3 regions of the Peribacillus sp. FSL M8-0224 genome follow, and region 2 is predicted to be linked to each of the others. Evidence: riboswitches for the same ligand, from Rfam matches in the RefSeq annotation. Region 2 holds a riboswitch; each other region holds the start of a gene.

Region 1 (6,056 bases), 4.8 Mb from region 2:
TATCCATGTATTTATCGTTCCTGGAGCGGAACTCCAAGAATGCCGGTCAGCTAATGAAGCGTCGATGGCATTCCCTACACCGGCCGTTACAATGATAAAAACCGAGAAATCTTCAGCTCTTAATAGCTTGCTTGCGACCGTATCGAGAAAGACAGCTGTCATCATCCCTACCGTTTCCTGAGGCTCAAAACCATGAGTTGTTAAATAGTCGGCCATTTCAACATGATGATCCTCGCAATCATAGCCATGATGGACGTGCCTATTCACAAAATACTTATGCCAGCCCGTCCCCGAACCAGTCACTCCAGAAGACATCGTTCTAAGCGGGATCGGAGACTTCAATTGAATCATCTCAAATCCGACTGTCAAATAAGAATCATCAATTTCCAACGGGATAGTATCCTGGCCATGCTTTTCCGGAACGATGAACATTTGCGGTTTCGGAAGGGCGGGATGTGGGTGTTTTTCGATCGTCGTATGATATACATCCTGAATCCGTTCCTGTTGAAGCACTTCATTCGGCACATCAACAACCTGAATCTGCCCTTTCTCAAGCAGCATAAGCCGATCACAATATAATCCAGCCAAATTCAAATCATGAAAAATTGAAATAACGGTCAACTTCTGCTCTTTTGCCATTTTCCTCATTAGATCAAGAAGATCTTTTTGATAGGAAAGATCCAAATGGTTCGTAGGTTCGTCCAAAAAAAGGATTTCCGGCTCTTGGGCAAGGGCCTGTGCCAGCAGGACCCTCTGTCTTTCCCCTCCTGATAATCGATCAAAATGAAGATCCTGAAAATCAGCTACTCCCGTTTGTTCCATCACCCGCTGGACAATCGATTCATCTTCTGCGGACCAACTATGGAACCAACCTGATTGATGGGCATATCGCCCAAGTGAGACCGTCTCTTTTACTGTATAGGAGAAAGCTAATGAGGAATGCTGAGGGAGCACGGCAATGACCTGTGCAAGTTGTTTTGACGAATAATCCTTCAAATCCCTGCCGCTTATCCTTACGCTTCCGCCTTTATAATCGAGCACCCCGCTAAGCATACTTAAAAGCGTCGTTTTCCCGCTGCCATTAGGACCAAGAATCCCGAATAATTCCCCTTTATGTACATCAAAAGAGACAGAGTCCAAAACAGCTTTGTTGTGATATCCACCTGTTAACCCTTTTACTTCAAGCATCCGTTTTTACCCTTCTCTCCGTCTCTTTAATAAAATCAGCGCAAATGCAGGTGCCCCGATAAGTGAGGTAATCACCCCGATCGGCAGTTCCGATGGGGCAATGATCGTTCGTGCTACAAAATCGGCCAATATCAAGAATCCGCCTCCTATCAACAATGACAACGGAAGCAAATGTTTATGGTCAGGTCCCCAAATCTTTCGGACAAAATGAGGAATGACCAATCCTACAAAACCAATCGCCCCTGAAACGGCAACGGCTGCCCCTGTCAATGTCGAACCGGCTATCAAGATCCACATTTTCCGCCGCTTGACATTCACACCTAAGTGTTTTGCCCGGTCTTCCCCGAAAGTCATCGCATTCAATTCACTTGTATTCATGATCAAGGTCAACGAACCAATGATAAAAAACGGCAAAATGATTACGATATAATTCCATCCGCGCATTGAGACGCTTCCCATCAGCCAGCCGATGATTTGTCTTAATTCATCACCCGTCAGCGCAATCATCAATGAAATGAAGGCACTTAAAAACGAGCTGAAAATGATTCCCGTTAAAATGATCGTTTCCACTTTCATCGATCGATCCATTTTTTTTGCAAAAGTCAGTACGCAGAGCATCGTGAGCACTGAACATAAGATACTCAATGCCGGAAGGGTATATAAACCGATGAATGGCAGTGATATATTCAAGAATATTGTCAAAACGGCTCCGACCGATGCTCCTGATGAAATACCTAATGTGTAAGGATCAGCGAGCGGGTTCCGGAGCAGTCCCTGAAAAGCCGCACCCGCAATCGCAAGTGATGCCCCAACCAAACCAGCGAGCAGCACCCGCGGCAAGCGGATGTTCATCACGATATTCGTTAGCATCACATCCGGATCGGCAGAAATCGGCAAGTGGAAAATCTCCTTGCCGATTATTTGTATAAGTACGGGAATCGGTACTGGCACCGAACCAAAGGAAATGCCTATCGTCATTGCGAATAACAAAATGAACAACGCAATCAAATAAGCAAACGCCCATTTAGTTGTCAAATTGGTTCGGATAGACTGATTTGGCAAGTTCCTCTACTCCCTCTATTAAGCGTGGACCGGAACGGGTCACCAAGTCAGAATGGACATCAAAGACTTGGCCATTCTTAACAGCATTTACGTCTTGCCATCCTTTTCGGCCCTTCACTTCACTTACTGCATCTTTCGTATAATAACCATACGTTGTAATGATGACATCAGGATTTGCAGCAATCATCGACTCTTCATCAATTTTTGCCCAACCGTCCAATTCAGCAGCCGCATTATTCGCTGAAATAGTTTGAAGCATCTCATTCATGAAAGTATTTTTTCCAGGTGTGTATATTTCCGGTGAAGGCGAAACTTCCACTAAAACGGTCTTCCTATCCTCTTCCTTTACGGATTTGGCCTTTTCCTGGATATCCTTGAGCTTCGTTTTCATATCCGCAACGATTTCGTTTGCCTTATCATGTTCTCCCGTTGCCTGTCCAATCATTTCAATAGACTCATAGACTTGGTCAAAGCTTTGGGCATCATTGACTACGAGCACATCTATTCCAGCATCCTTAAGCTGCTGTAAACCCTCATTTGAATTATGGGCACTTGATGCATGCGCAAGAACAAGGTCAGGCTTCATGGAGACAATCAGCTCCGTGTTCATTTCCATTCCGCCAACTTTTTGAATTTCTTTCGTTTCCTCCGGGTAATTATCATTGTCGGAAACACCAACGACCTTTTTACCCAAACCAAGTGCAAAGACCACTTCCGTATTACTTGGTATCAACGAAACGATTTTCTTCGGTTCTTTTTCTATCGTTACTTTTTCCCCACTTGCATCTTTAATCGTAATCGGGAAAGCTTCGTGTTGAGCATGATTCGTTTGCTCCTTTTCTTTTCCTTCATCAGCAGCACCACCGCAGCCAACCATCATGCCTGCAGTCAGTAACATTAACAGTATCAGACCAAAAATCTTCTTCATTTTCATTCCCCACAATCTTTTTATTTAATTTCTTCATACCTAACAGAGAAAACCAATCCTGGAAGATGCCCCCAAAACAAAAAGCATCTCCCGTTAAACGGAAGATGCTTGCATGGCAACAATATCAATACGGACTCTATCTTAGGGTCTGCCACACACCTTCCCATCCGCGTAGGTTACAGGTGTACGAATTCTGGCAGGTCTCCTGGCTCATGGTCTTCGTCAACGGCACCTTCCCATATCTCATACAGTGGTACACAGCCGTCAGCTCCCATATACAGTGGCGGGACCGCGTTGGCATTTCACCAACTTCCCTTTTAAGTCATTAAGACACCAAATCGTTCATATGTATATAATTTTCACTGCCTTCATTATACACCATGTAAGAATCGATTATTATATGATTTTTCTGAACAAGTGCGAAATGACCCTTCCGCCTTCAATGCTTTGAAGCATTTTCAATCAGCGACGCAAACCCATTGATCGATAACCCCGGTGAAATCCGAACTCTATGCAGAGCATGCATCCCTTGGTCGCTTGAAGCTCCCCCAGGTTCGGTAGTGACTGCCATTTTGTATCCAGCTTCTTCTGACAGCCTGAGACTCTCTTCGTTATACCGGCCAACCGGATAGGAAAGCACTGTCGTGTCCTGGTCGAGGATACGGTCGAACAGCACCTTCGACTGAACCATTTCCGCTTCTTGCTGCTCTGCCGTCATGCGGTTCAGCTCCAAATGGTTGATGGTATGGCTTTCAATCGAAATCCCATCCCTGCTCATCTCCAACATTTGATTTTCAGTCAGGTGATGACCTTTATCTATGGACTTCCCGATCATGAAGACAGTTGCTTTCATATCATTTTCTTTTAATATCGGGAAAGCCTCCGTGTAGTTATCTGTATAGCCATCATCAAAAGTAAGCCAGACGCACTTCTCACTTGGCATCCGATTCTCGGCTAAAACGAGGAATGCTTCTTCAGGGGATAATGTATAGTAACCATTCTCCCGAAGCCAAGCCATCTGTGATCGGAATTCCTCCCTTGGGACCCGAAGGCCATTACCTTGGGAAATGCTGTGATACATCAAAATCGGAAGCTGGACCGGGGACTCGGCCTTTATCCAGTCTCCCGTATCGATTTGCCCCTCCGAATCCTGCCCGCTCCCATTCTCAGCCGCTTCGGCCACTTCAATGTCATCTTCCGCAATCGGTGCAGCCGTCTTTGTGCCTATCCCCTCTAAAATCCCTTGTGTGCATCCAGGTAAAATCAAAACCCCCAGCAATGCCGCCATCCTTAAAACTCTATATTTTTTCACTATCATTCTCCTGATTTTTTTATAGTATAATAGTACCAGAAAACCAATGGACAATAAAGTATTCCATTTAATGAAAAAAGAGGAAAAACGAGAGCTTTGCGATGCGCTAAACATTTATGAGGATTTTTTTTCATAACTATGTGCTATTAGCTTGAAAAGTTTGCCTATAAGAAATATAATAAATAAGTCGTCGACTTTAATATATGTCCCAGTAGCTCAGCAGGATAGAGCGACAGCCTCCTAAGCTGTAGGTCGTAGGTTCGATTCCTATCTGGGACGCTAATTATAAACCCCTGTTACAAGCGGTCCTTCCGCGGAGTAACAGGGGTTTTTTTCTGTTGGTTAAGAACAATTGATTTTTTGATGGAGAAAACACAGGTCTCAAGGCTAAATTTTTTCATCAAGCCATATAGATATAAAACCTGATTGCAAAACTATGCATAAAGGTTGGAAATATTGGCGAACAAGAATACAAACTGTTTGATAGTAAAAAAAGTCTTATTTATCACGTCGATAAATACAAATACTGATTTCGGGATATAATCATTTTTTTTTGAAATATATGTTTTAACCTGTCCCATCCGGGTATACAAATACTGTAAGACATTCTCACCAAAGGAGATGATAGTGCATGATGAGTACAATCAGAAGCCAATGGAACAAAGAGAATGACGCAGCGGTGTTTAGTCCCGGTGATCAGCGTTAGAGTCAATTGAAGAGTTGGATGATAATCAAACATGGGAATTACTAGTCTTCTCATCCAAAGGAGGAAGATACGATCATGAGTATTTACAGCCTATGGAATCCAGAGAATGATGAAGCAATTTTCAGTCCGGGTGATCAGAAGCCATTCAGTACGCTCATACGAGTAGATTCGGATAAACACACACACACTGACAAAACACTTGAATATGAATTACATGGCACCGTACTGAATGAAATTTAGTCGAAGCAGGAATATACCGAAAAAGGATGGAGCGATTGCTCCATCCTTTTACTTTTATTTATCGAATTTCAGTTTCGCCAAGGCATCTGCCAATGCAGTATTGATCGGCTCTTCTTTATTTTGCTTTTTCATATAATTGGATACTTCATTTTTGGATACTTTTTGATTTTTATTTTGCCCTCTTCGTTTATTGTAAGAAGATAGTTTTTCGTGAAAACCGCATTTACAGGTGAATGTCTGTGCTTCTCCTTGACCGCGCATTTCCATCTTTTTATGGCATTGCGGGCATCTGGCATTTGTTACACGTGAAACACTTTTTTTGTGGCCGCAATCACGATCTTGACAGACAAGCATTTTTCCCTTTTTACCATTCACTTCTAGCATCAGCTTGCCGCAATCAGGACATTTCGTTCCTGACACGTTATCATGCTTGAATTTTTGATCACTATTTTTGATTTCATGGACGATATTTTTGGCGTAGGCGCGCATATCACCGATGAAAGCCTGTTTTGGCAGCTTTCCTTTTGCTATCGCAGTTAACTTTTGCTCCCATTGAGCTGTCAAAGCTGGAGAACGCAAGTCTTCAGGTGCCAATTGAAGAAGTTGTTTTCCTTTTGAGG
Region 2 (6,056 bases):
CATTTCAAGTTCGCTGCTTTCCCAATGATTTCTTCAGTTAAATCTTCACCATATGTAATTAAGATTTCCGCTTCACGAAGCGGCCCATCCTTCCATCCTTTTTGATAAATGAAGTTCAAATCAGGAAAAGCTTTCATCATTTTCGTTTGGATACCTTCATTCGGAATGACAGTCGAAAGTACTAACATGTTTATCTCTCCCTTTTAATTAACATAAAAAAACACGGGCTCTATGTGTCCCGCGCAACTTTCTCTGAGGAGGTATTCCCTTAATAAAGCATATTCGGGTGTCCCCTTTTTGAGTTGGACAAAAGCCTTACCCTTATTAAAAAAGGCTTTATTTTAAAGAATTTGGGTTTAATGCATGTAATTCCGGCAAAACAAAAAAGCCATCCCTTCTGATCAGGACGTCGTCGAAATAGATGTCACCGCCCCCATATTCCGGACGCTGGATCAAGACCATATCCCAATGTATCGATGACCGGTTTCCATTATCCGCTTCATCATAGGCAAGCCCGAGAGCCAAATGCAGACTCCCGCTTATTTTCTCATCGAACAAAATATCGTCCATAGGTTCCAATATGTATGGATTGATTCCAATAGCGAACTCCCCTATAAACCGGGACCCTTCATCAATATTCAGGATTTGGTTCATTTCAGGGTCACGATTGGAAGTCGCTTTAATGATTTTCCCCTTTTTGAAGTTTAATTCTATGTCACTAAAGGTGATTCCTTCATAGGTTGTGGGTGTGTTGAAGGATATCCTTCCATTGAGACTATCTTTTATGGGTGCCGTAAATACTTCCCCATCCGGTAAATTCTTTTTTCCGGCACATATGACGGCCGGCATGCCTTTGATGGAAAAGGTCAAATCTGTCCTTGGTGAAACGATCCTGACTTTGTCAGTACGTTGCATCAATTGTTTTAACGGCTTCAAAGCCGCCTCCATTTTCCCGTAATCCATTGTGCATACGTTCAAAAGAAAGTCTTCGTACCTATTGAAGGTCATGCCGGCTTTTTGCGCTGATGCCTTGGTGGGGTAATTAAGTAAGACCCAACGTCGGTTGTTTACATAAAAAAGTGTAGGGGAATTCATGGCCTCCCCTTGAAGACGGTGCCTCTCGATGGGAACATCAGTCATTTCCGCATTGTTTTCTTCCCCAGTGATGATGATGACCGCATCGATATCCGTATATTTCTTCAAGGCCCATTGTGAAGCTGTGTCAAGCTGCTCCTTCACATTCCCTAGTAACAGGTGGCGGCTTATCTCATCGTCCTCGAGTTCCACATATGGATAAGCACCCACTCTGTATATTTCATCAATCAACTCTTTCAATAATGGTTTCGTGTTGATATGCCCCCGTATGAGGATTCTCTCTTTTGGCTGTAATTGTATCGAATGATGAATCAGCCTGGCTGCAAGCTTCGTTATCCTCTCATTCTTCATCTGCCTATCCCTTATTTTTCGAGTTCGCGAAGAGTTTCAAGCGCTTCTTCGACGTGGCCTTTAACCTTTACTTTACGCCATTCTTTGACTATATTTCCTGCCTTATCAATCAGGAAAGTTGAACGTTCAATGCCCATATACTCCTTGCCGAAGTTCTTTTTCAATTGCCAAACATCAAATGATTCAGCCGCCTCATGATTTTCGTCAGCCAGCAGCAGAAAAGGCAATCCATGTTTTTCGATGAATTTTTCATGACGTGCCGCTGGATCTGGGCTGATACCTAGGATGACCGCGTTCAATTCCTCGAATTGCTCATTATGGTCCCGGAAATCACAGGCCTCCGTCGTGCAACCTGGCGTCATGTCTTTTGGGTAAAAATATAAAACAATGTTTTTCCCCTTAAAATCCGATAGGGAAACCATTTCACCATTGTTTGCAGGGAGTTTGAAATCAGGTGCTTTTTCTCCAATTTTAACAGTCATATTGAACCCTCCATTTCTTTCATTATGGTAAGAGTACCCAATAATCGAAAGAAACACAACTTTCATTTATCCTTCCTATCTTTCTGCTCCAGATCGATCACCGTCCGAATCACGAACGCTGCCGGCAGTGTATACCCAATGAAGGCCTGAATGGTAGCTATCATCCTGCCCATGCCAATCGGGGCTATATCTCCATACCCTACAGAAAACATCGTCATCGCACTAAAATAAAAAGAAGTCTTCAATTGTTCATAGAAAGTCCCATCCAACCGATTGCCCATATCAAGAATCACCGAATGATTCTGAAGCTCGTATAATAAATATATCAGTGCAAATCCAACTAATATCGTCGCATATAAATTGCCAAGCCACAGCATATCCTCAAGAGAAAACTTCTTTCCTCCCGACTCAACAAGAAATAACGTACGAATGCTCATCACCATGCAAAAAATGATTCCTGCAATCAAGATGTAGAAAGTCATCCCCCACGCCCCATTTCAAAACGCCACTCCCTCTATACATACTCCCTGTCCAAACAATATATTCTTTTTTAGGAATCAGCCCTATCACCGACTAACTCATTAAACGGAAACTTTCCCGAATCTTTTTTCCATGTTGACCCTTTTGGTCGGATATGTTAAGATTGTCTAAATTTTTATAATAATTTTTATTTTATAAATATTTGACCTGCAAACAATTAACAAGGCAGGTTTTGCAAAATTTCATATGTGGAAATAGGTTCCTAATTTTCATTAGGATTAAAAGGGAAGTCCGGTGTAATTCCGGCACGGTCCCGCCACTGTAATGGGAATGTTAGCGTCAATCAATATGCCACTGATCAACGGATCGGGAAGGCCAGCCGCTAATGATATTCCCTAAGTCAGGAGACCTGCCTATCTCGACAACACTGTTTTAACCTACGGGAGATAGGGAGGTGTTAGGGACCTTATAATTGTAAGGGGCATTATGCATGCCTCTTTATTTTAAGCATTTCTAACTTTCTTTTTTGACTGTTAGGAATGCTTTTTTTATTGTTCGAACAAATGAATGTAGGAGGATGGGAATTTTGAAAAGCAGCAGTTTGGGTTACCCTCGAATCGGGGAAGATCGTGAATGGAAACGTACATTGGAAGCTTACTGGTCCGGTAAAATCGATGAAGCGGAATTTACGTCACAACTAAAAGCCATCCGTTTAGGCAACTTACAAAAACAGAAGCAACAAGGCATTGATATCATCCCTGTCAACGACTTCACTTTTTATGATCAAATGCTCGATATGTCCGTCATGTTCGGTCTTGTTCCTGAACGTTATTCAGCATATGAAGGCGGAAGCGTCCCCCTTTCCGTTTATTATTCAATGGCCCGCGGAAACAATGATGAAGTCGCTTCCGAAATGACGAAATGGTTCAATACGAACTATCACTATATTGTCCCTGAATTAAAACTGGCACAGCTTACTTTAACAGAAAATAAACCACTTACAGCATATCGGGAAGCCAAGGAAAAGCTAGGGATCGAAACAAAGCCCGTTTTGATCGGACCTTATACTTTCCTCTCCCTTTCAAAAGGCTTCAATAAACAAGAAATTCCTGGCATCATCCTGAGCCTGCTTCCCCTATACACGCAAATCCTGCGGGAATTGGAGCAAGAAGGCGTGAAGTGGGTTCAAATGGACGAACCTTCCCTTGTTTCATCCATTTCCAAGGATGATATGCAAACCGTTACTTACCTCTATGAAAAACTGAATGAAGCAGCACCAAACCTGAACATCATGCTACAAACATACTTTCATGCGGTGGAACATTACCAAGAAGTCATCGAATTACAAGTCCAAGGGATCGGTCTTGATTTTGTACATGATAAAGGGAGGAATTTAAGTAACCTTGAGGCATTCGGTTTCCCGAAGGACAAAGTGCTTGCAGCGGGTGTGATTGACGGAAAAAACATTTGGCTATCTGATTTATCCCAAAAAATCGAATTGATTGAGACACTTAAGAAACAGGTAGCCGAGGACCAAATCTGGCTACAGCCCTCTTGTTCCCTGCTTCATGTCCCGGTGACCGTTCGTAATGAAACCGCCCTTTCAAAAGAAGTGAAAGAGGCCCTTGCTTTCGCTGATGAGAAACTTGAGGAAATCACACTTTTGGTCAAAGGGAATAATCAAGGCATTGAAGCAATCGCCGAAAAAGTCGATGCCAATAAATTTACGATTCAAACTTTAGCCAATTCAAATGTCCGAAATCACGGGTCTGTACAATCCAATGTCGAAAAGGTTAAAACCAGGACCGCCGGCCGTCAGCTTCCATTTAAAGACCGTTACCAAAAACAACAGGAATTTTTCAAATTGCCTTTTCTCCCTTCGACTACGATCGGCAGCTTTCCGCAGACATTTGAAGTTAAACAAGCACGCGGGAGATTCAATAGAGGAGAATGGACAGCCCAGCAATATGAAACATTCGTTAACGAAGAAATCGGCAGGTGGATCGAAATCCAAGAAGAAATCGGTTTGGATGTTCTTGTTCACGGGGAATTCGAACGGACGGATATGGTTGAATACTTCGGCCATAAATTAGGCGGATTCGTCTTTTTAGAAAAGGGTTGGGTACAATCCTATGGATCCCGCTGCGTGAAACCTCCAGTCATCTATGGCGACATCCATTTCATCGAACCGATGACAGTCAAGGAAAGTGTATACGCACAATCACTGACGAAGAAGACGGTGAAGGGAATGCTGACAGGTCCTGTTACGATTTTGAACTGGTCATTTGTCCGTGATGATATTTCCAGGGAGAATGTTTGCTATCAGCTGGCGCTCGCTTTGGAAAAAGAAATCATTGCCTTGGAATCTGCTGGAATTAAAATGATTCAGGTTGATGAACCTGCACTTAGAGAAGGTCTGCCATTGAAAAAAAGCGATCGCGACGAGTATTTGAACTGGGCAGTGAATTCATTCTTGATATCCACATCAAGCGTGGAGGATACAACCCAAATTCACACGCATATGTGCTATTGCGACTTCAACAGTTTCATGGACGTCATCTCCTCCCTCGATGCCGATGTAATTTCCATCGAAACATCCCGCAGTCATGGGGAGCTCGCTTCCGCATTCGAGGAAAAAACATATGAAAAAGGCATTGGCCTGGGGGTGTATGATATTCACAGCCCGCGTGTGCCGGCAGTGGAAGAAATGGTCGATATGATTGAACGGGGCATAAAGGTATTGGATAAAGACCAGTTTTGGATCAATCCCGACTGCGGCCTGAAAACAAGGGGTATCCCGGAAACCGTCGCTTCCCTGAAAAACATGGTCGAAGCAGCAAAAATCGTCCGTGAAAACCTTTTAGTAAACCAACAGGCAAATGATTGAGGAGAACGTTGCCCATCCAACACAGCAGTCACGGACTTTTTTAACCGACCTTGTTTTTCCACCGGATACAAATCATCATAATACCATCTTTGGCGGAAAAGTAATGGCCTATGTTGATAAAATAGCTTGCATTTCCGCTATGCGCCATTGTCGAAAACCCGTTGTGACTGCTTCAAGCGACTCTTTTGATTTTTTGGCCCCCATCAAAACAGGGGACGCGATCAACCTTGAAGCTTATGTCACCTGTGCTCATCGCACATCAATGGAGGTATTCGTGAAAGTGGAACGTGAGAACCTATTAACAGGTGAAAAACAGCTAACGGCACGCGCTTTTTTAACGATGCTGGCCATTGATGAAGACGGTAAGCCGACAAACGTCCCTCAGGTCATTCCGGAAACGGAAGAGGAAAAACAGCAATATGTTCAAGCCAAAGCTAGATATATCGAAAGAAAGAAAAAACGGAACTAAACAAAAACCCCTTCAACATGAATGCTGTTGAAGGGGTTTTTGTTTAGTTCCCTGCCCCGCGGTACCTCTTCACTCCCTGATTCCATATGAAAACGGATATCACGAAAAAGGCAACCCCAATTACAGGTGTGGCAAATGCATAAACATACCACTCTTCTTTTCTTAGGAAATAAGATGCCGGATAGACACCGACAAACGCGAATGGCAGCACCCATGTAAGGACAAAACGGATGACCTTATTATAAATATCAACAGGATAGCGCCCGTAGTTCCCGATATTGTACATCATTGG
Region 3 (6,056 bases), 1.6 Mb from region 2:
CCTCGACATGTTTACGATAGTTTTCCAAATCACGCGCCCCGCTTGATTTGCCTTCACTGGCTTCAATTACTCGTTCTTGCAGAATGTTCTGTAAGGTTGGATGATATCCAAAATACTTTGCCAATATGAATTCTCGATCATGATATTGCTCTTGATAGCCTTTCAGCATATCCTCCATTCTTTCCATCAACACCCCAGTGAAGAGGAAATATGGCAGCATCACTATTTTTTTTGCCCCTAAGCGGATGCATCGTTCAATACCTTCATCAACGTGAGGGTCCGTTACACCCATGAAGGCTGTTTCGACCCATTTAACGTTTAATTTTTCCCATAATAATCGTGAAATTTTATATATATCACTATTTGCATCAGCATCACTGCCGCCTCGGCCAATTAGCAATATCGCTGTCTCAGAATGTTCAGAGGTCGTATCGAATCCCGCTTCCTCAAGACGGTCTGTCAGGATCGTCAATACATCATGGTGGACCCCGATCGTTTGGCCATATGTGAATTTCACTTCTGGATACTTGGTTTTCCCATCCTCTATTTCAGCTGGGATATGTAATTTCGAATGTCCTGCATGCAACAAAATGATCGGTATGACGATAACTTCAGTAGCCCCTCGTTCTACACAATTATCAATTCCTTTGGATATATTCGGTGCCGCAAATTCCAAGAAGCACGTTTCCACTAGGAAACGCCCGTCCATTGCCGGAATCATATTTTCAATAAAATGACGGACTTCTTCATTTCCCGAAGCCAACCGGCTTCCGTGTCCTACGAACAAAACTGCTTTCATTTACTTTCCCCCTCTTGATTAGTCTTCACAAGGCGCAGGCTCTATGTTTATTTTGGGAGCGATGTCCTGATAAGAAAAATTCTGTATCTTTTTCGAACGTTTGAAGTATTTAAAAAGCCGCTCATTTGGATGGGCATTTTGCTTATACTCGCCGACAATGTCCGTGATCAGTTCTACAAGCTGTTCCGGTTCAATGCCTTCCGCTACCGGCTGACCCGGATGGGCTGTTCTTCCAACCGGTTTAGCTCCAAGAAATAAGTCGAACTTCCCTTTTCGGAAGACAATCCCGATATCATCCATCACAGCACTATAACAAGCCATCCCACACCCATTAAAACCGATGTTCAGTTCCTTGGGCATGCTCATTCCGCCAAGCACCCGGTGTATTTCATCTGCATAAGGAATGGATTCCGCTTTTTCACCATCACAGAAATCACAGGCTTTTAATGTCAGTACATCTCCAATTGGCGACAAAAGAAAGTTTGCTGATTGCAATTTCCCCGTAATGACTTCCGGATCCGTTGTCGGAATCTTTAAGACAATTTTATGATTTGGCGTGTATTCCATCGTTCCCTTTTCCCCGACAACTTCCGCAAGTGTCATCATTTGTTTGGGAGTGAATTGTTTATTCGCCACACCTGGACTAACGGCAAGTTCGAACACCGACTCCATTTTTTGCTGAACAACCGGCTTAATGGATTGCTGAACGGCTTGACCCTTGACTCTGGACAGAGCTTCCATTGCCATTTCAAAGGAAGCTTGCTTCTTTTCAGGTGCTTTTGTAAGTAAGCCAACTCCTCCAGCGGACTCGGGTAAGGCTTCTTGATCTAATGCCCACGGTTCCGCTTCTTTTTGCAGTCGCTGATGCGGCTTCAAAGTTTGCTTTTCCGAATTCAACGTATATTTTCTTTGATAGCCTCTCGGTGTGATGATTTTGTCGTCATATAAAAAGGTGGATGAATTACCGATAATGACGGTGGTCAACATTCCAATATCGTGATTCAACATATCCTTCAAATTGGTAATGACAATATCCTGCCTATCGCGATAAGCACTTTTCACCAACCCGACAGGTGTATCCGGCGAGCGGTAGCGAAGGAGAATTTTCTGTGTTTCAACAATTTGCCGGGTCCGCCTGCCGCTGCGCGGATTATACAGTGCAATGACAAAGTCTGCCATTGCAGCTGCTTCAACCCTTTTAGCGATCAGTTCCCAAGGAGTTAAATGATCACTGAGGCTGATCGTACACGAATCGTGCATGACGGGCGCCCCAAGTAAAGACGCACATGAGTTGATTGCTGAGATGCCAGGAATGACTTCTATGCCCACTCCAGTTTCTTCTTTCCAGCCTTTTTCAATCAATACTTCATAAACCAACCCTGCCATCCCGTAAACTCCGGCATCCCCACTGGAAATCACCGCCACTTTCTTTCCCAGCTCCGCTTGTTTCACTGCTTCCTGTGCACGTGATACCTCTTCGGTCATCCCCGTACTAATGATCGTTTGATCTGTTAGCAGTCCCTGAATGAGTTCAACATAAGTTTTATAACCAATGATGTAGTCACTTTCTTGAAGGGCTTCGACGGCACGTTTGGTAATGTGTTCAAAATTCCCGGGCCCAAAGCCCACGACGAATAATTTACCGTTTGTACTCATTAAGACATCTCCTTTTACGCTTTGTTCTTTGAAATACCCGTATGAGCAGGAAAATCTGGATTAGGGGTCATTTCCCCGTCTTTGTATTGATAGATCATCTGTGGAACAAACTCACCATCATCGATATTACTGACGATCTGCCGACCGAAATCAGGCGTTTCCACTCGATACCAGTTTCCTTGGGGATAGGCAATCACTACGCAGGCATCCTTACATCTCCCGTTACAGCGTGTCCTCGTTGTATGGATTTTCAGATCCAGTCCTTTTGAAGCAATTTCATCGCGAATCGCTTGGGTTACTTCTTCCCCGCCCTTTTTCATGCAGCTGCTCCCATTACAAATCAACAGATGCGTATTTGTACCCGTCAAGTTCCAAGTAGTCATTTTCTTCCTCCTGAGTCCAGGGAAAAGGCAAAATAAAAAACCTTAACATAAGAGTCAAGGTTTAAAAAAACTATATGAATGAGGAGCCAAAGGCAAGCTTGCCAAACCCTCCCAAAATCGTCATAGTCCTTCTACCTTTCCCTCCGAAAAGTATCATGCAATTTTAAAAGCAGGTTTCCTGGCTTACGCTTCATTTTACTTTGTTCCTTCCCGGCATCATGCCAGTGGCTATCGACAATTTCATCAGCGTTTACAGTAGCGGGGGCTGCATCGGATTTTCACCGATTTCCCTATTATCCCTTGCTTATTCACACAAGGGCACTTTTAAAATGAAATATTTGGTTTTATTATACATTTCCAACTAACTTAATCTATCATATAACAACTTTGTCAAAATTCAATAGTTTATTCCGACTGTTTAGAAAAGTTTAAACGTGTAAAACCAGTTACAATCCTTTCCTCGCAACAAACTTCGACCAAAAAAAAAAGATAGTGTAGCTGGAATTATTTCTTTATGGTACACTATACGAGAATTTTCTAAATAATTACATAAGTTTCATGGTGTTGAATTTCTCGGAATTCAGCTTAAAAGGGAAGCCGGTGAAAATCCGGAGCGGTCCCGCCACTGTAAAGGGAAGTTCCATTACTTTAACTTTAATCCACTGTCAAATGAGATGGGAAGGATGTAATGGGATGATGAACCAAAGCCAGGAGACCTGCCATGAAGCGTGAAACTGTTTCAGCCTACGAGGATGGGCGTGCGGATCAGGCAGAATGGCCCAAGGTTGGTTCATGCTGCAAAATTCCTGTTCATTACGCACTTCTTTCCTTTGAGAGAAGTGCTTTTTAGTTTGGGCGCCGCTTTTCTTCTCAAGATTGATCAGAACAATTAAAAGTGTTGAAAGGAGAAAGAATGAAAAGAACCAATTGGAAAATTATTTATTTTGTCATTTTACTGCTTTTTGTCCCGAAACGGGCATTGGCCATGCATATCATGGAGGGCTTTTTACCCATAGAATGGGCTATATTCTGGTGGGCCGTGTCGCTTCCATTTTTAATCTTGGGGTACCGGTCCATTAGGTCCAAAGTAAGGGAAAACCCAGAAACAAAAATGATACTAGGCCTATCGGGCGCATTTGTATTTATATTATCGGCCCTAAAGATTCCTTCCGTTACGGGAAGTTCTTCGCACCCTACCGGAGTTGGTTTAGGTTCCATACTATTCGGACCATTGGCCATGAGTGTCGTCGGCTCCATCGTTCTGTTATTTCAAGCTGTTTTACTGGCACACGGAGGATTGACAACATTAGGGGCCAATGCATTCTCCATGGCCGTTTGCGGACCGTTCATTGCTTACTTTGTCTTCAAGGGCGCAACTAAATTGGGGTGGTCTTTTTCACTTGCCGTATTCTTGGCAGCTGCTTTTGGGGATTTGGGCACCTATGTAGTAACTTCCGTTCAACTTGCTCTTGCTTTCCCTTCCGAGGTTGGAGGATTCATGGCCTCTTTCAGTAAATTTGCAGGGATTTTTGCCCTGACCCAAATTCCCTTAGCGATCAGTGAGGGGTTATTGACAGTCGTCGTGATGAATTTCTTGAAAAAATACAATCTAGGCGAATTGAAATTGCTGCGAGTTTTATCTAAGGAGGCCCGTTAATATGAAAAAAAGTTTACTGCTGCTTTTCCTGGTCGTCATTCTTGCTACCATACCGTTGATCACCCAACAAGGAACGGAATTTGGCGGTGCCGATGGCGAAGCTGAGGAAGCCATCACTAAGATCCATCCGGAATACAAGCCATGGTTCAACAGTATTTGGGAGCCGCCAGGTGCAGAAACCGAAAGCTTATTATTTGCGCTTCAAGCTGCAATCGGAGCCGGTTTCATTGGATACTTCATTGGTGTGATGAGACAAAGGAATAAGCAAACCAAACAAGAATTGGCCGAAAAATCGAAGCATGTTACTCATTGATAAATATGCCTATTTCAATGGGCTAAAGGATGTACATCCGTTGGAAAAGATGGTTTTTGCACTCTCCCTTTTGCTGTTTTCGTTAACGGTAAGGGATATGGCCGTTTCGCTCATCACTTTTACGGTTATGAGCGCTTTAATCATTTTCGCGGCAAAAATCCCGCTTTCTTATTATCTTAAATTACTCCTATTACCAGGATTTTTTATACTATCAGGAACCATTACCATCCTTTTTTCTTTCACTAGTAAATTCACTTCGATTTCGAATATATGGTGGTCCTGGAAGATCGGGAATTGGCAAATATTCATCAGCGATGACAGCTTTGGTACGGTGGCCAATTTGATCACTGTCGTATTCTGCAGCATCAGCTGTTTATATTTCCTTACCTTAACTACACCCATTACCGTCATCCTATCCGTGCTGCGAAAACTTAAAGTGCCTTCGTTATTGGTCGATTTAATAGAATTGACCTATCGATTCATCTTTATTTTTTTAGATACGGCTCTGGCCATTCACCAATCACAAGCTTCACGGCTGGGGTATGGTTCATTTAGGAAAGGCATTCGATCTCTCGGATTACTAATTTCATCATTATTTTTAGGAGTATTGCAGCGCTCTGGACAGTTGACGATGGCCATGAACGCAAGAGGCTATCAGGAGAACCTTTCCTATATCGAGGATACTTACACCTATTCCTCACGCAATTGGCTGATCGCGATTGTCATACTAGGAAGCTTAATCCTTATTAATGGATATTTGTAAATTGGAGGCAACCCAACAATGGACGAGCATATTTTTCATATAGAAGGCCTCACCCATCAATTCGCAGATGGAACCTTCGCTTTAAAAGGACTTTCGCTAACGATCCAACAAGGTAAAAAAATTGCATTATTAGGAAATAATGGTGCTGGCAAATCGACTTTATTCCTCCATTTAAATGGTCTATTACAACCTACTGCAGGAAAGATCAGATTTAAGGGCAAGAAAATAAAATATGACCGGAAAGCATTATTATCATTACGAAAGCAAGTCGGTATCGTTTTTCAAGATCCCGACTCTCAGCTCTTTTCCGCTAATGTACAACAGGATATATCGTTTGGACCAATGAATTTAGGATGGGATAGAATTGCAGTCCAGGAGAAAGTAAATTGGGCAATGGCTGAAACGGAAGTAACCGAACTAAAAGATAGACCTACCCATTTTTTGAGCCTTGGGCAAAAAAAACGGGTCGCCATCGCAGGGGTACT

The links. Region 2 has a riboswitch for cobalamin ahead of metE (5-methyltetrahydropteroyltriglutamate--homocysteine S-methyltransferase). Riboswitches for the same ligand answer to the same signal wherever they lie in the genome.
Region 1: it holds a riboswitch for cobalamin, as region 2 does, so the genes downstream of both, MKX49_RS25235 (ABC transporter substrate-binding protein) here and metE (5-methyltetrahydropteroyltriglutamate--homocysteine S-methyltransferase) in region 2, are expected to answer to the same signal.
Region 3: it holds a riboswitch for cobalamin, as region 2 does, so the genes downstream of both, MKX49_RS09405 ((2Fe-2S) ferredoxin domain-containing protein) here and metE (5-methyltetrahydropteroyltriglutamate--homocysteine S-methyltransferase) in region 2, are expected to answer to the same signal.

Annotation. Positions count from the first base shown of each region.
Region 1 is NZ_JBBOOJ010000001.1:5,179,822-5,185,877, forward strand. Features, by position in the region: gene MKX49_RS28495 (adenosylcobinamide amidohydrolase) at 1-432, opposite strand, end outside; partial or broken gene MKX49_RS28500 (heme ABC transporter ATP-binding protein) at 439-1,188, opposite strand; gene MKX49_RS25230 (FecCD family ABC transporter permease) at 1,195-2,250, opposite strand; gene MKX49_RS25235 (ABC transporter substrate-binding protein) at 2,213-3,178, opposite strand; cobalamin riboswitch at 3,357-3,531, opposite strand; gene MKX49_RS25240 (polysaccharide deacetylase family protein) at 3,618-4,466, opposite strand; tRNA gene MKX49_RS25245 (tRNA-Arg) at 4,696-4,769, shown strand; gene MKX49_RS25250 (hypothetical protein) at 5,272-5,436, shown strand; gene MKX49_RS25255 (DNA topoisomerase III) at 5,491-6,056, opposite strand, start outside.
Region 2 is NZ_JBBOOJ010000001.1:334,900-340,955, reverse strand. Features, by position in the region: gene MKX49_RS01580 (D-2-hydroxyacid dehydrogenase) at 1-188, opposite strand, end outside; gene MKX49_RS01575 (aminopeptidase) at 337-1,446, opposite strand; gene bcp (thioredoxin-dependent thiol peroxidase) at 1,458-1,928, opposite strand; gene MKX49_RS01565 (potassium channel family protein) at 1,991-2,410, opposite strand; cobalamin riboswitch at 2,648-2,839, shown strand; gene metE (5-methyltetrahydropteroyltriglutamate--homocysteine S-methyltransferase) at 2,986-5,295, shown strand; gene MKX49_RS01555 (acyl-CoA thioesterase) at 5,288-5,764, shown strand; gene MKX49_RS01550 (ABC transporter permease) at 5,808-6,056, opposite strand, start outside.
Region 3 is NZ_JBBOOJ010000001.1:1,954,325-1,960,380, reverse strand. Features, by position in the region: gene MKX49_RS09415 (sirohydrochlorin chelatase) at 1-799, opposite strand, end outside; gene cobJ (precorrin-3B C(17)-methyltransferase) at 818-2,455, opposite strand; gene MKX49_RS09405 ((2Fe-2S) ferredoxin domain-containing protein) at 2,470-2,838, opposite strand; cobalamin riboswitch at 2,990-3,179, opposite strand; cobalamin riboswitch at 3,381-3,576, shown strand; gene MKX49_RS09400 (hypothetical protein) at 3,560-3,688, shown strand; gene MKX49_RS09395 (energy-coupling factor ABC transporter permease) at 3,752-4,495, shown strand; gene MKX49_RS09390 (energy-coupling factor ABC transporter substrate-binding protein) at 4,497-4,808, shown strand; gene cbiQ (cobalt ECF transporter T component CbiQ) at 4,795-5,571, shown strand; gene MKX49_RS09380 (energy-coupling factor ABC transporter ATP-binding protein) at 5,590-6,056, shown strand, end outside.